Regions from separate parts of the Pseudomonas sp. 9.3L genome, predicted to be linked through region 2. Evidence: riboswitches for the same ligand, from Rfam matches in the RefSeq annotation. Region 2 holds a riboswitch; the other holds the start of a gene.

Region 1 (6,555 bases), 740 kb from region 2:
CCCAGCGCACCTGCGCCTGCGGCCATGACCGGCCCGGCGTTGGGGCTATCCCACTGCTTGCCCTGGCCGCGCCAGCATTTCAACCCAAGGCGTGTTTTGCCTAGCACGGCATAGGTGAGCGCGACGAGGCGAGCGGGGATGAAGTTGAGTACATCGTCGATGCGCGCCGCTGCCCATCCGAACCGCTCGAAGCGCTCGTTACGGTAGCCCCACATGGCGTCGAGGGTGTTGGCCAACCGGTAGAGCACCACGCCAGGCACCCCACCTACGACGAACCAGAACAGTGCGGCGAACACCGCGTCGCTGCCGTTTTCCAATGCAGATTCGGTGGCAGCCTTGGCAACGCCTGTGGCGTCCAGCGCGTCGGTGTGCCGGCTAACCAGGCGCCCTACCCGCTCGCGGGCCTTGGGCAGGTCTTGATCGCGCAGGGCTTGGGACACCGGCAACAGGTGCTCGCCCAGGCTGCGCAGCCCGATAGCCCAGTACAGCGCCAACACCTCGACCACGCCGCCTATCAGCGGCAACCAGGACAACAGCGTGAGCACCAGCACCGGGGGCACAACGGCCATGAGCCAGGCCGTAACGCCGTGACTGCGCCACCCATGCCCGGCGAAATTGAAACGGTGTTCAAGGCGCTGCGCCAGGTGCCCGAACCCCACCAGCGGGTGCCAGCGCCGCGGCTCGCCCAGCAGTGCATCCAAGGCAAAGGCGGCCACGCAAGCCAAGGCCATGCTCATGACGGTAGCCCCCAACGGTCTTCGTACAACAACTCATGTAGCGGCTGCGCCTGCGCCCACCCTTCAAGGGCAAGCATGGGGGCGGGATAAAAAACCTCGACCGGCCCCAGGCAGAGCACGCCCAAGGGCTTGCCACCGGCCGGCATGTGCAACAGCTTGGCCAGTTTGGCCGGGTCGAACAACGACACCCAGCCCATGCCCAAGCCCTCGGCGCGCGCGGCCAGCCATAAGTTTTGCACCGCGCAGGCCAGGGAGGCGACGTCCATTTCGGGCAAGGTACGCCGCCCGAAGACATGACGTTCACGGTCATCGCCCAGCGCCACTACCAGGACTTCGGCACAGTCGCGAACCCCTTCAACCTTCAATGCCATGAACGTATCGGAACGCTCCCCGAGGGCGGCCGCCGTGCGCACGCGCTCCTCTTCGACCAACTCATGAATAGCGTCGCGCACAGCGGCGTCACGGATACGAATGAAGCGCCATGGCTGCATCAAGCCCACACTGGGCGCTTGATGAGCCGCCGCGAGCAAACGGTGCAATACCTCAGGGGCCACCTCGCCGCCGATGAAGTGGCGCATGTCACGCCGCTCGGCAATCACTCGGTACACGGCCGCGCGCTCTGCCTGGCTATACGCTTGGTCGGTCATGGGCGCACATCGTCAGGCATGAGCAGGGCTGCCGCCAAGGTGGGGTCGGACGGGAAATAAAAATGCACGTACGATGCAGTAAGCCGCCCCGCTTGGTAAACCGCCTCGGCACCTCGCCCACCATTGGGGCTTTCGCCTCGGGCCACAGGGCTCCAGGGCGTGGTGGTCAGGGAATGGTGGTACGTATGGCCTCGCAACGCCCCCTGGGGGAGGCGCACCTGTTGCAGGGCCAGCGCCACCAAGCGCTTTTGCAAGGTCGCTTCGCCAGGGATCAGCCCGAGCAAAGGCGCCCGCTGGCCCTCTACATCGGTCAAGCCATCGAGCAGGTACAACATGCCGCCACACTCGGCCAGCAACGGCTTGCCGGCCTGATGGTGCGCCCGAATGGCGGCAAGCATGGGCTGGTTGGCAGCCAGCCGATGGTGATGCAACTCAGGGTAACCCCCCGGCAGGTACAGGCTGTCGCATGGCGGCAGCTCGCTGTCGGCCACCGGGGAGAAGAAGCTCAGTTCTGCTCCTTGGCTGCGCAAGGTGTCGAGGTTGGCCCTGTAGAGAAACGCGAACGCTTGGTCCTGCGCCACGGCGATGCGAACCCCCTTTAAAAGCGGCGAAAGTGGGGCCACCTCGGGGGCGGTGAAGCACACCGGTGGAGGCAGGGCATCATCACAACTGGCCGCCAGCGACTCGGCCGCGGCGTCCAGGCGCCGGTCGAGGTCGTTCAGTTCGCTCGCCTGTACCAGGCCCAAGTGCCGGCTGGGCAAGGTGATGGCCTGCTCCCGTGGAAGGCCGCCGAACCAGCGCAGGCCTTCGGTCAGGCTGCCTCGAAGCAGCTGCCCATGGCGTTCACTGCCTACCCGGTTGGCCAATACCCCTAGAAAGGTCAGGCTGGGGTTATAACGGGCCAGCCCCAGGGCAAGGGCACCGAAGGTCTGGGCCATGGCGGTGCCATCGATGACGCCTATGACCGGCAGGCCCAGCTCGATGGCAAGGTCGGCACTGGAAGGTATGCCATCGAACAGCCCCATTACCCCTTCCACCAAAATGATGTCCGCGGTTTGTGCCGCGTCCCATAGCAGCCGACGGCTTTCTTCAGCGCCGACCATCCAGAGGTCCAGCTGGTACACGGGTGCACCGCTGGCACGCTCCAGGATCATCGGGTCAAGAAAGTCCGGGCCACACTTGAAGACGCGCACCTTACGCCCGCGATTGCGGTGCAAGCGCGCCAGGGCGGCCGTGACGGTGGTCTTACCCTGGCCTGAAGCCGGGGCGGCAATCAGCATTGCCGGGCAGTGACGTGATGCACTCACCACTCGATACCCTTCTGGGCCTTGATGCCTACGGCGAAGGCATGCTTGACCACGCCCAACTCGCTCACGGTGTCCGCCAGCTCAACCAGCTCAGGCTTGGCCCCACGGCCGGTGACGATCACATGTTGCAGGGGTGGCCGGGCCTGAAGGTCGGCCAGCACCGTGGCGAGGTCCAGGTATCCATGCTTGAGGGCGATGTTCAGCTCATCGAGCAACACGAAATCGACGGCGGGGTCGGTGAGCAGGCTGCGAGTGATCCCCCAGGCGGCCTCGGCAGCAGCGATGTCTCGCTGACGGTCCTGGGTCTCCCAGGTAAAGCCCTCGCCCATGACGTGATAGCTGACCTGCTCGGGAAAGCGGCGGAAGAATGCCTCTTCGCCGGTGGTCTGGCGGCCCTTGATGAACTGCACCACGCCGCATTGCATGCCATGCCCCAAGGCCCGCGCCAGCATGCCGAACCCTGAGCTGCTTTTGCCTTTACCGTTGCCAGTGAGCACCAGCAGCACACCGCGCTCGTCGGCCGAGGCGGCGATGCGGGCATCGATTACGGCTTTTTTTCGGGCCATGCGGGCCAGGTGACGCTCGTCGCGCCCAGGGGTATCGTCCATCGTTGCTCTCCTCGCTCACGCGTGCGCACCGACGAATGCACCCACGCCAAGCCGTGGCTGGCGCGTTGACGTCGATGCCGCTCTCACCCGCGCGGCGATCCAAGGGTTAACGGGCGCGTGCCGCCCCGTACAGGGTTTCAGGCCGGTCTCCGGGCTCATGAGCGGGCCTGCTGCCCCGCTGGCGCGCCTTCCCGGTTACCCAGTGGCCTGTGCGCAAGCGTTGACTCATCTACCGTTGCGGGGGCAGCGCCGGCATTGCGCGCTAGGCCATGAAGGCGTGCGGGCGGACCGGCTTCCCTGTTTCACCCTGCGAGCGAAGGCTGCGGGGCACCTGAAACAATCGGCGAAGGGTAAGGGGTTGGCCCTACAGCGTCAATTAAACATGTTGAACCACGCCCGCTTCGCTACCTCTACCTTACACAACGCATAAGGAATCGCTCATGCCCACTTCTCGTATTGCACTCACCGTACTGCTGGCGGTCAGCGTGGCCGGCTGCGGTGAAAGCTCCAGGCTACAGGTTGCTGACGGCACCGGCCCTTCTCCGCAATTGCCCGCACCTAACAAAACCCTCATGCCTACCGTGAACATTGCACCGGCGGTAGGCTGGCCTGCCGGAAAAATGCCCGCCGCTGCACCAGGCACCCGGGTGGCAGCCTTCGCCGAAGGGCTGGACCACCCTCGTTGGCTGTATGTACTGCCCAATGGCGACGTGCTGGTGGCAGAGACCAACTCACCGCCCAAGCCCGATGACAGCAAAGGCATTCGTGGCTGGGTCATGAACAAAGTCATGGGCCGTGCTGGCGCCGGTGTGCCTAGCCCTAACCGCATCACGTTACTGCGCGACAAAGACGGCGATGGCATTGCCGAGACCCGCGAAGTGTTCGCGCAACACCTGAACTCGCCGTTCGGCATGGCCTTGGTGGGGGATGATTTCTATGTGGCGGACACCGACCGCCTCGTCCACTTCAAGTACCAGGCCGGGGCTACCCACCTTGAAGGCGAAGGACAAACCGTAACGGACCTGCCTGCGGGCACCTTGAACCATCACTGGACCAAGAACGTGATTGCCAGCCCTGATGGCAAGAAGCTGTACGTGACCGTGGGGTCTAACAGCAACGTTGCCGAAAATGGCCTGGACCAGGAAGAAGGCCGCGCTGCGATTTGGGAGGTGGACCGCGCCAGCGGCCAGAAACGCCTGTATGCCACAGGGCTGCGCAACCCCAACGGCCTGGCGTGGGAACCTCAAAGCGGCACGTTGTGGACGGCGGTGAACGAGCGCGACGAAATCGGTAGTGACTTGGTACCCGATTACATCACCTCAGTGAAAGACGGTGCCTTCTATGGTTGGCCGTTCAGCTACTACGGGCAGCACGTGGACGTGCGGGTAGAGCCAGGCAAGCCAGAGATGGTACAGAAGGCGATTGCCCCTGATTACGCCGTCGGCCCTCATACGGCGTCGCTCGGGCTGGCGTTTGCTCAGCCCAGTCAGTTACCGGCACCCTTCGATCATGGCGCTTTCATTGGCCAGCACGGTTCCTGGAACCGCAAGCCATTCAGTGGTTATAAGGTGCTGTTCGTGCCCTTCGCCAACGGCATGCCTACCGGTCAACCCGTAGACCTGCTCACGGGCTTCGTTAACGACAAGGGGGAGGCGCAAGGCCGGCCCGTAGGCGTGATCGGCGATGGCAAGGGCGGTGTACTGATAGCCGATGACGTGGGCAACAAGATTTGGCGGGTCACCCGTCAGTAATGACTGACTGTAACCTGGCGCCCGAGGGCGCCGGCGTTAGTTGGCGCTGACTGCTGTCTGTGCCAACCGCTCTGGCTGGATAACGCGCTTGGCGGCCAGGTAGGCTTTCTGCCAATAGGGCTTGTCGAGGTAATCCAGCCGGACCGTGCCGCCTGTTCTAGGCGCATGAACGAAACGCCCTTCCCCTACATAGATACCGGCATGGCTAACCTGACCCCGCCCCTGCGTCGAGAAAAACACCAGGTCGCCGGAGCGCAGGGCGGAGCGGTCAATACTAGGCGCCCGCATGGCGATCATTTCTCGAGTGGAGCGCGGTAGCGCGATACCTGCAGCGTCCTTGTACACAAAGCCGATCAAGCCGCTGCAATCGAAGCCAGAGTCGGGGGTGTTCCCGCCCCAGTGGTAAGGCGTGCCAACCAACCCAATGGCCCTGAAGAGCACATCATCGGCCTTTAGCGAGTAATCCCCAGGGTTGAGGATGACCGGACGCGGCGCGACGAGCACCAGCGCGGGCGGTGGTGGGGGTGAGCTTGAACACGCTGCGAGCAGCGCCGCACTGGCCACTGCAAGTAAGCGCAAAGGGGAAAAAGCCATGGAGAAAAGTCTCGAGTTCGACTGCTGGTGAAGAGTAGCGCTTAACTCGCTGTTTTCAATGAAAAAGGGCAGCGAAAGCGTGACCGCTCGTCGCTGCCTTTTAAGAAGGGATAAATCGATTACTTGCGCGCCAACTCCGACGTAGGGGCCATGGCCAGCATACGCTTGGCTTCGATGTAGGTTTTGCTCCAGTAGGAGTCCCCCAGCTTGTCCACCCGCACCCCACCACTGCGGCGGCTGCTGGAATGAATGAACTGGTCATCACCCAGGTAAATGCCCGCATGGCTGACACGGCCACGGCGGCCGGTAGTGCCAAAGAACAACACGTCACCCGGCTTGAGCTTATTACGGGCTACCAGCGGCGCGTTGACGTTGATCATGTCGCGGCTAGAGCGCGGCAGGGTCATGCCCGCCTCTTCGCGGAACAGGAAATTAATGAAACCGGTGCAATCGAAACCGTTTTCGGTGCTACCACCAAACTGGTAGCGCGTACCGATCAATGATTTGCCGCGCTCAAGAATGCTGTCTGCCAGCAAGGGCAGCTTGTAAGGCACGTTGCGGGAAAAGCTTTGAAACGCGTCTTTTTCTTCGCTGGCGTCTTCGTTGAACGCCAAGGGCGCGGTGGCTAGGCGATGGGCCTGCACGAAAGGTGCGCGTTCGGCAGTAATGGGAGCAGAGATCTGGGGTTGCGACACCGGTGACTGGGCAGCGCAGCCAAACAGCAAGGTAACGAGTGCAAGGGGCACGAGGGGTGCAAAGCGACTGAGCATGGGCACGACCGTGGCGGTTGGGGATGACGGAAAAGGAATATGCCTACTATCTCTACTATTTGCAAATTTAATAGAACATTTTGTGACTTCTGGTGACGCACCGTCTATCTAACTCGCCCGATCATCTTAGCGTCAGCCCTT
Region 2 (6,555 bases):
GCGCTGGAGTCTCGGTTTGCTCATAACCGTGTGCTTAAAGCCCTGGGTGACTGCTCCTACTCGGTCTACCTGGTCCACCTGCTGGTGCTCTATGCAGGCTGGTTTATCACCACCCGGCTGAACGTCAACGCCTACTTGGTTTTTGCAGTGTTCTGCGTACCTACCATCCTGGCCACGTCGTGGTTGAGTTATCAATGGCTGGAAAAACGCTTGTATCACCGCATGAAAGCCTGGCTGTCGGGCCCGCAACCGACGCCAGCGAACGCCTTAACCCGACAAAATTACTAGGACTTTCTCCCGCGCCCGGTTTGCCGTAAACTGGGCGCCAGTCTGTGAGGAACCTACATGAGCGCAATAACCATTACCGACGCGGCTCAAGAGTACCTGGGTGACCTGCTGAACAAGCAGAACACACCAGGCATTGGCATCCGCGTATTCATCACCCAGCCAGGCACCCAGTACGCCGAAACCTGTATCGCGTACTGCAAACCGGGTGAAGAAAAGCCTGATGACTCGCCGCTGGGCCTCAAGAGTTTCACGGCCTGGATCGACGCAGTCAGCGAGCCCTTCCTGGATGCCGCTGTGGTGGACTACGCGACCGACCGTATGGGCGGTCAACTCACCATCAAGGCCCCTAACGCCAAGGTGCCCATGGTCAATGACGACAGCCCAATCAACGAGCGCATCAATTACTACCTGCAAACCGAGATCAACCCGGGGCTGGCCAGCCACGGTGGGCAGGTCACGCTGATCGAAGTGGTAGAAGATGGCGTTGCGGTGCTGCAGTTCGGCGGCGGCTGTCAGGGCTGCGGGCAGGCAGACGTCACCCTCAGGGAAGGCATCGAGCGTACCCTGCTCGAACGCATTCCCGAACTCAAAGGCGTGCGGGACGTTACCGACCACAGCGTCAAAGAAAACGCCTACTACTAAGCCTTCCCGTACAGGGCCACGGCTGTAGCCCTTGCGGTCTTATTCGGTGCTAGCGGGTCGGTACAGGTGAGCCCGTCCCGCCCTGTACAGGGCGGAATCCTCGAACACCTCGTTGCCCAGCACCCGCCCTACCAGAATCAGCGCAGTGCGCCTGAACCCTTTAGCCGCGACCTGCTGTTCAATATCGCCCAAGGTGCCGAGCGCCCAGTCTTGGTCAGGCCAGCTGGCTTTGTAGATCACCGCAACGGGGCAGTCGGCGCCATAGGAGGGTAGCAGTGTGGCCACGATGGCTGGCAAATGGCTGATCCCTAAGTGAATAGCCATTGTGGCCCCATGTCGGGCAAGGTCGGCCAGCGCCTCGCCGGGCGGCATCGGCGAACGCGTGCCGTAACGCGTCAGGATCAGTGTCTGGGACACGCCAGGTAACGTCAGCTCACTGCCAAGCAAAGCTGCACAGGCCGCCACTGCAGTGACCCCCGGTATGATTTCGTAGGGAATATCAAGGGCCTTCAGGCAGCGAATCTGCTCGCCAATTGCGCCATACAGGCTTGGGTCCCCAGAGTGCACCCGGGCCACATCCAACCCCTGCCGGTGGGCCTGGACGATTTCCTCGATAATCGCTTCCAGGTCAAGCTCGGCGCTGTTTATCACGCGCTGCGCCTGATGCTGGCGCAGCACCTCCCTTGGGACCAAAGAACCTGCGTAAATAATGACCGGGCAACCTTGTATGAGGCGCAGCCCCTTGACAGTGATGAGGTCAGGATCGCCGGGGCCGGCGCCTATGAAGTACACGGTCATCGAAATACCTGTGGAGGGGAAGAGGCCAGCGGCATGGCCAGTGCGACGGTGGCGCTAGGGCTTTGCAGGCGGGTAACCAGCAGTTCAGGCACGGTGCCAGCAAGCGAAGCGCAGTGGGCCAGGGCTGCGCTCTCAGCCACACCTTGGCACCCTGTATGGTGCCAACTCACTGCCGAGCGGTGGCTGAGTAGCGCTTCGAAGCGCGCCATGGCCGGCGCGCTATAGCCTGCCAGCGTCAGGCACAGCTCGGTGGCCAACGCCATCAGCCCTGGCGCCTGCAGGCGCCCTTCGAAGGTAGCGATGCCTTGAAGGTTAGCCGGGCTCGCGTTGGCGGTTATCAAGGCCTTGCTCAGCAGCACCCGCAATTCCTCCAGCGAGCAGCCCTGACGGCAGCCGAAGCCCGCCACCAGGCAGTGACCCTTACCTACCACAGACTCAGGCTCTCGGATCGGCGGCGGAACAGCCAGGTACTGAGCATGCCCAATACCAGCCAGAACACCAGGTTGATAACGTGGGCTACCCAACGGAACTGCTGTTCCAGCGCCTCTGGCGCCAGGCTTTCATGGGTTAGTGGCTGCGGCGCCCCTATCAGGTGAGGTAGGGCTAAGAGTACGGCAGCGGTGGCCTTGGCCATCCAGTTTTGAACAAAAACCAGCAGCGCTAGGCCCAGCGCAGTGCACACCGCCGTGCCCGCCCACCACAATTGCCGAGACACCAGGTCTGCGGCCGCAGTACCGGGTAGTTCAGGCGGCAGCCCTAGCGTAGGGGCGAGGGTAAATACGGCGTAGCCCGCCAGCCCCCAGAGCGGGCCTTCGGCCAAGCGCCCAGGACGTCGCAGGGTATACAACCCTGCCAGGATCAAACCAAACCCCACGGCTACCACTAAATTGCCGCCGGTCGTAGACACCACTCGCTGCCAGCCCTCTTCAGGCGCCCAAGCCGGTGCCTCATGCTCGGGCGTGTGGCTATGCGCTTCCAGCGTAGGGGCGGCCTGTTCGTAGGTTTCAGCCTGCAAGATCAAGGGCGACAGCCACAGGCTTTGCATCAGGGTAAGCAGCAGAGCAGCGAACAGCCCGGCAAAGCCTGCGGTACGCACGATATGCAGCATCATCACGGGCACCTCAATGGCAGGGGAAGGCAGCGCTATGGCGCGTGTCATGGGCGGCGTTGTGAACCGCCGAAATGTGCGAAAACCCTGCGAAATAGACCAGGCTTGCGCCCAGCACAACGGCTATGCAAGCCGCAGCAATGCGTTCGACGTGGGTAATAGGGCGGGTGACAGCAGGGCTGGTAGCGTTGGAAGGCATGTCGCGTCCTCGGTAGGGTACGAGCAGGCACGCCAGCCCCTTGCCAGTCAGACAAGGCAGCACAGCCTGCCCACCGCAGGGATGTCGATGTATGACGCTCGGGCCGGTCTCCGGGCTTGCAAGGGGAAGGGCTTAAACCCTGCCTATTCGCTTCCCCTTCCCATGCCAAGGCACAGTGGATTGGAAGCGCGCTTGCTTACCGTTGCGGGGGCAGCACCGGACTGTAAAGAGCCATATGGCTCACCGGTTTCCCGTTTCACCCTGTGAGGGGCACCCGAACGAAAGGCGTAAGGAAAGCATGCCAGGTGTGATTGGTCAAATAGCAGCGGAGGATGCAAAACGCCCCGGTCAGGCCGGGGCGTTGGGGCAGTGGGTGGCACAGGCGCCAGCGGCTTTAGCCATTGGTGTCGTTGAAACCGCCGCGCTGCAAGTACTGCACCTTATGCACGGCACCCTGGCTGTCCTGGTAGACCATGGTCACAGGCACCACGCCACGCTTGGCGCTCACGTCGGTTTCAGACAGAACTTTCTGCACGTCCAAGTGCATGCCGTACTGGTAGGCATCTACTGGCACGTTACTGGTTACGCTGCGATCAGCCCCATCTTGAGCGAAGGCGCTGGTGGCGAAGGCAGTCGCGAGCGCGGCGATGGCAAAGGCGGTTTTCATGGTGGTCCTCGTGGAATGACTTGGGTTTCTGTGGGGTTCAGTAAACCGCTAATGGCACTGTTCGAGAAATTGAACACCATGGTGGCGATAATCATTATTTTTAATAGAACCTTCTTGCCGGAAGCCGCTGCGGGCAAGAAGGCAGACAGCAGACGGGAAGGTTTACAGGTGCAGTGCGTGCCCCAAGGCCCTTAGTGCAGCCTCTTGTACGGCTTCACCCAAGGTGGGGTGGGCATGAATGGTGCCGGCAATGTCTTCCAGGCACGCACCCATCTCCATGGACTGCGCAAACGCAGCGGCGAGTGCCGATACCCCTGTGCCAACGGCCTGCCAGCCGAGGATCAGGTGGTTGTCAGCACGAGCGACCACGCGCACAAAGCCGCTGGTATCGCCCAGGGTCATGGCACGGCCATTGGCGGCGAAGGGGAAACTGGCCACCAGTGCGTCAGGCGCGGCGTGCTCAGGCAACATCCCGACGGTAACGATCTCAGGGTCCGTGTAACACACGGCAGGAATGGCCGCGGGCATGAACTGGCGTACCTGGCCCGCGATGATTTCAGCCACGATCTCCCCCTGAGCCATGGCCCTGTGGGCCAACATCGGTTCGCCGGTCACATCGCCGATGGCCCATACATTGGTCATGCTGGTGTGGCACCGCGCATCCACCTTCACTGCCCTGCCATTCATGACCAGATCCAGGCGCTCCAACTGATAACCCTGGGTACGCGGCGCACGGCCCACGGCCACTAGCACGCGGTCTACCTTTAAAGTCCGCGCGTCCCCCGTGGGCGTGCGGACGGTCAACTGCTCGGCGCCCTGTTCGTACCCTTCCACGCTGTGGCCAGGCAGCATCTCGATACCGAGGGTGGCGAGCCGCTCCATCACCGGCTGGGTCAATGTGGCATCGTAGGCCGGCAATAGCCGAGGCTGCGCTTCGATCACTGTCACCTGCACGCCCATCTTGCGGTACGCGATACCCAGCTCCAGGCCGATGTAACCGCCGCCTACTACAGCCAGGTGGTGGGGCAGGTCGGACGGGGACAAGGCCTGGGTTGAATCGATCACCGCGTCACACACAGGCAGCCCCGGCAGGCTCACACTGTGCGAGCCCGTAGCCAGCAGCAGGTGCTCGCAGTGAATGCGGGTATCGCCCACGTCGAGGGTTTTACCGTCCACGATCTGGCCATGGCCACGGATAACCCTCACTTGGTGTTTCTTGAGCAAAGCCGCCACACCTGTGGTCAGGCGGTCCACCAGGCTGTCTTTCCAGCCGATGGCCTTGCTCAGGTCCAGCAAGGGGTGGCTGGCACTCACGCCAAACGGGGTAGGGGTACTGAGTTGATGAAGGTGTTCCGCCACATGAATCAGCGCTTTGGAGGGGATGCAGCCTACGTTCAGGCACGTGCCGCCCAGCGCATGCGCTTCCACCAGTACGGTCGGGATGCCCAGCTGGCCTGCGCGGATCGCTGCCACGTAGCCGCCAGGGCCCCCACCCAAAATAAGCAATCGGGTTTCCACTGTGTTCATGGTCGAGCCTTATTCGATAAAGAGTGTGGCGGGCTGTTCCAGCAGTTGGCGCACCGCTTGGATAAAGCGTGCGGCGTCCATGCCGTCAACCACGCGGTGATCAAAGGAGCTGGAGAGGTTCATCACCTTGCGCACGACGATCTGCCCGCCTACAACCCGGGGCACGTCCATTATTTTGTTCACGCCTACAATGGCGACTTCAGGCAGGTTGAGCACAGGGGTGGACACGATGCCCCCCAGCGCGCCCAGGCTGGTGAGGGTAATGGTCGAACCCGAAAGCACCTCACGCTCGGCCTTGCCATGACGCGCGGCCTCGGCGATGCGAGTGATCTCGTTGGCATTGCCCCACAGGCAGCGGCTTTGGGCGTTACGTAACACGGGCACCAGCAGGCCATTGTCACCTTGAGTGGCGATGCCTACATGCACTGCACTGTAGCGCTGGATCACCTGGCGCTCATCGTCGTAGCGCGCATTGAGTTGCGGGAAGTCCTTGATCGCGACCACCAGAGCGCGCACCAATAAAGGCAGTAGGGTCAGGCGGCCACGGCTGGCGCCCCAGCGGTGATTGAGTTGCTGGCGTAGCGCCTCCAAGGCAGTCACATCCATCTCTTCCACGTAGGTAAAATGCGCCGCGCGCTGAGTAGCCTGTTGCATCCGCTCGGCGATTTTGCGCCGTAGGCCAATCACGGGTATGGCCTCGATCGCCTCTTCGTTCGCTGCTGTAGCCTGAGGGCGGGCCGTGCCATGCGCCCACTGGTCAAGATCCGCCTGCACGATACGCCCGGCCGGGCCGCTGCCTTGCAGGGCGCAGAGGTCGATACCCGCGTCCCAGGCGCGTTTACGCACCGCCGGGGAGGCCAGCGGGCGCTCCCCGGTCATCGCTGGGCTCGCAACGGCAGGTGCGGTGGCAGGGCTTTCCGGCGGCGCAGGCGGGGTCGCTGGCACGGGTGGTGAGGCCGGCGCGGCGTCTACCACTACGGGCGCGGGCTGTGCCTGAGCATCGCCCTTGAGGTTGCCAGCGCCCTGAACCTCCAGCCGAATCAGCTCGCTGCCTACCGCCATCGTCTGGCCAGGCACCGCACCCAACGCGATCACCTGACCCGCCACAGGGCTGGGAATTTCAACGGTAGCCTTGTCGGTCATCACGTCGGCCAGTACCTGGTCTTCGGACACGGTATCGCCCACCTTTACAAACCATTCCACCAGCTCCACCTGGGCAATGCCTTCGCCGATGTCGGGCATCTTGATCACATGCTGGCCCATCAACGCACCTCCATGACGCGCTTGAGGGCGGCGCCGACGCGCTCTGGCCCTGGGAAGTAAGCC

Evidence for each region. A riboswitch is a leader RNA that binds a small molecule or an ion and turns the genes downstream of it on or off. The one in region 2 is predicted to bind cobalamin.
Region 1: another riboswitch for cobalamin. It lies ahead of cobO (cob(I)yrinic acid a,c-diamide adenosyltransferase); the one in region 2 lies ahead of AC4LE2_RS09620 (CbtB domain-containing protein).

Annotation. Positions count from the first base shown of each region.
Region 1 covers NZ_JBZUBK010000001.1:2,841,065-2,847,619, forward strand. The annotation lists gene cbiB (adenosylcobinamide-phosphate synthase CbiB) at 1-737, opposite strand, end outside; gene bluB (5,6-dimethylbenzimidazole synthase) at 734-1,384, opposite strand; gene AC4LE2_RS12955 (cobyrinic acid a,c-diamide synthase CobB) at 1,381-2,691, opposite strand; gene cobO (cob(I)yrinic acid a,c-diamide adenosyltransferase) at 2,688-3,299, opposite strand; cobalamin riboswitch at 3,423-3,649, opposite strand; gene AC4LE2_RS12965 (PQQ-dependent sugar dehydrogenase) at 3,740-5,050, shown strand; gene AC4LE2_RS12970 (C40 family peptidase) at 5,087-5,644, opposite strand; gene AC4LE2_RS12975 (C40 family peptidase) at 5,764-6,414, opposite strand.
Region 2 covers NZ_JBZUBK010000001.1:2,099,131-2,105,685, forward strand. The annotation lists gene AC4LE2_RS09595 (acyltransferase family protein) at 1-288, shown strand, start outside; gene nfuA (Fe-S biogenesis protein NfuA) at 346-930, shown strand; gene cobM (precorrin-4 C(11)-methyltransferase) at 970-1,728, opposite strand; gene AC4LE2_RS09610 (cobalamin biosynthesis protein) at 1,725-2,159, opposite strand; gene AC4LE2_RS09615 (CbtA family protein) at 2,153-2,839, opposite strand; gene AC4LE2_RS09620 (CbtB domain-containing protein) at 2,850-3,035, opposite strand; cobalamin riboswitch at 3,120-3,328, opposite strand; gene AC4LE2_RS09625 (DUF2790 domain-containing protein) at 3,430-3,702, opposite strand; gene lpdA (dihydrolipoyl dehydrogenase) at 3,865-5,229, opposite strand; gene AC4LE2_RS09635 (dihydrolipoamide acetyltransferase family protein) at 5,239-6,492, opposite strand; gene AC4LE2_RS09640 (alpha-ketoacid dehydrogenase subunit beta) at 6,492-6,555, opposite strand, start outside.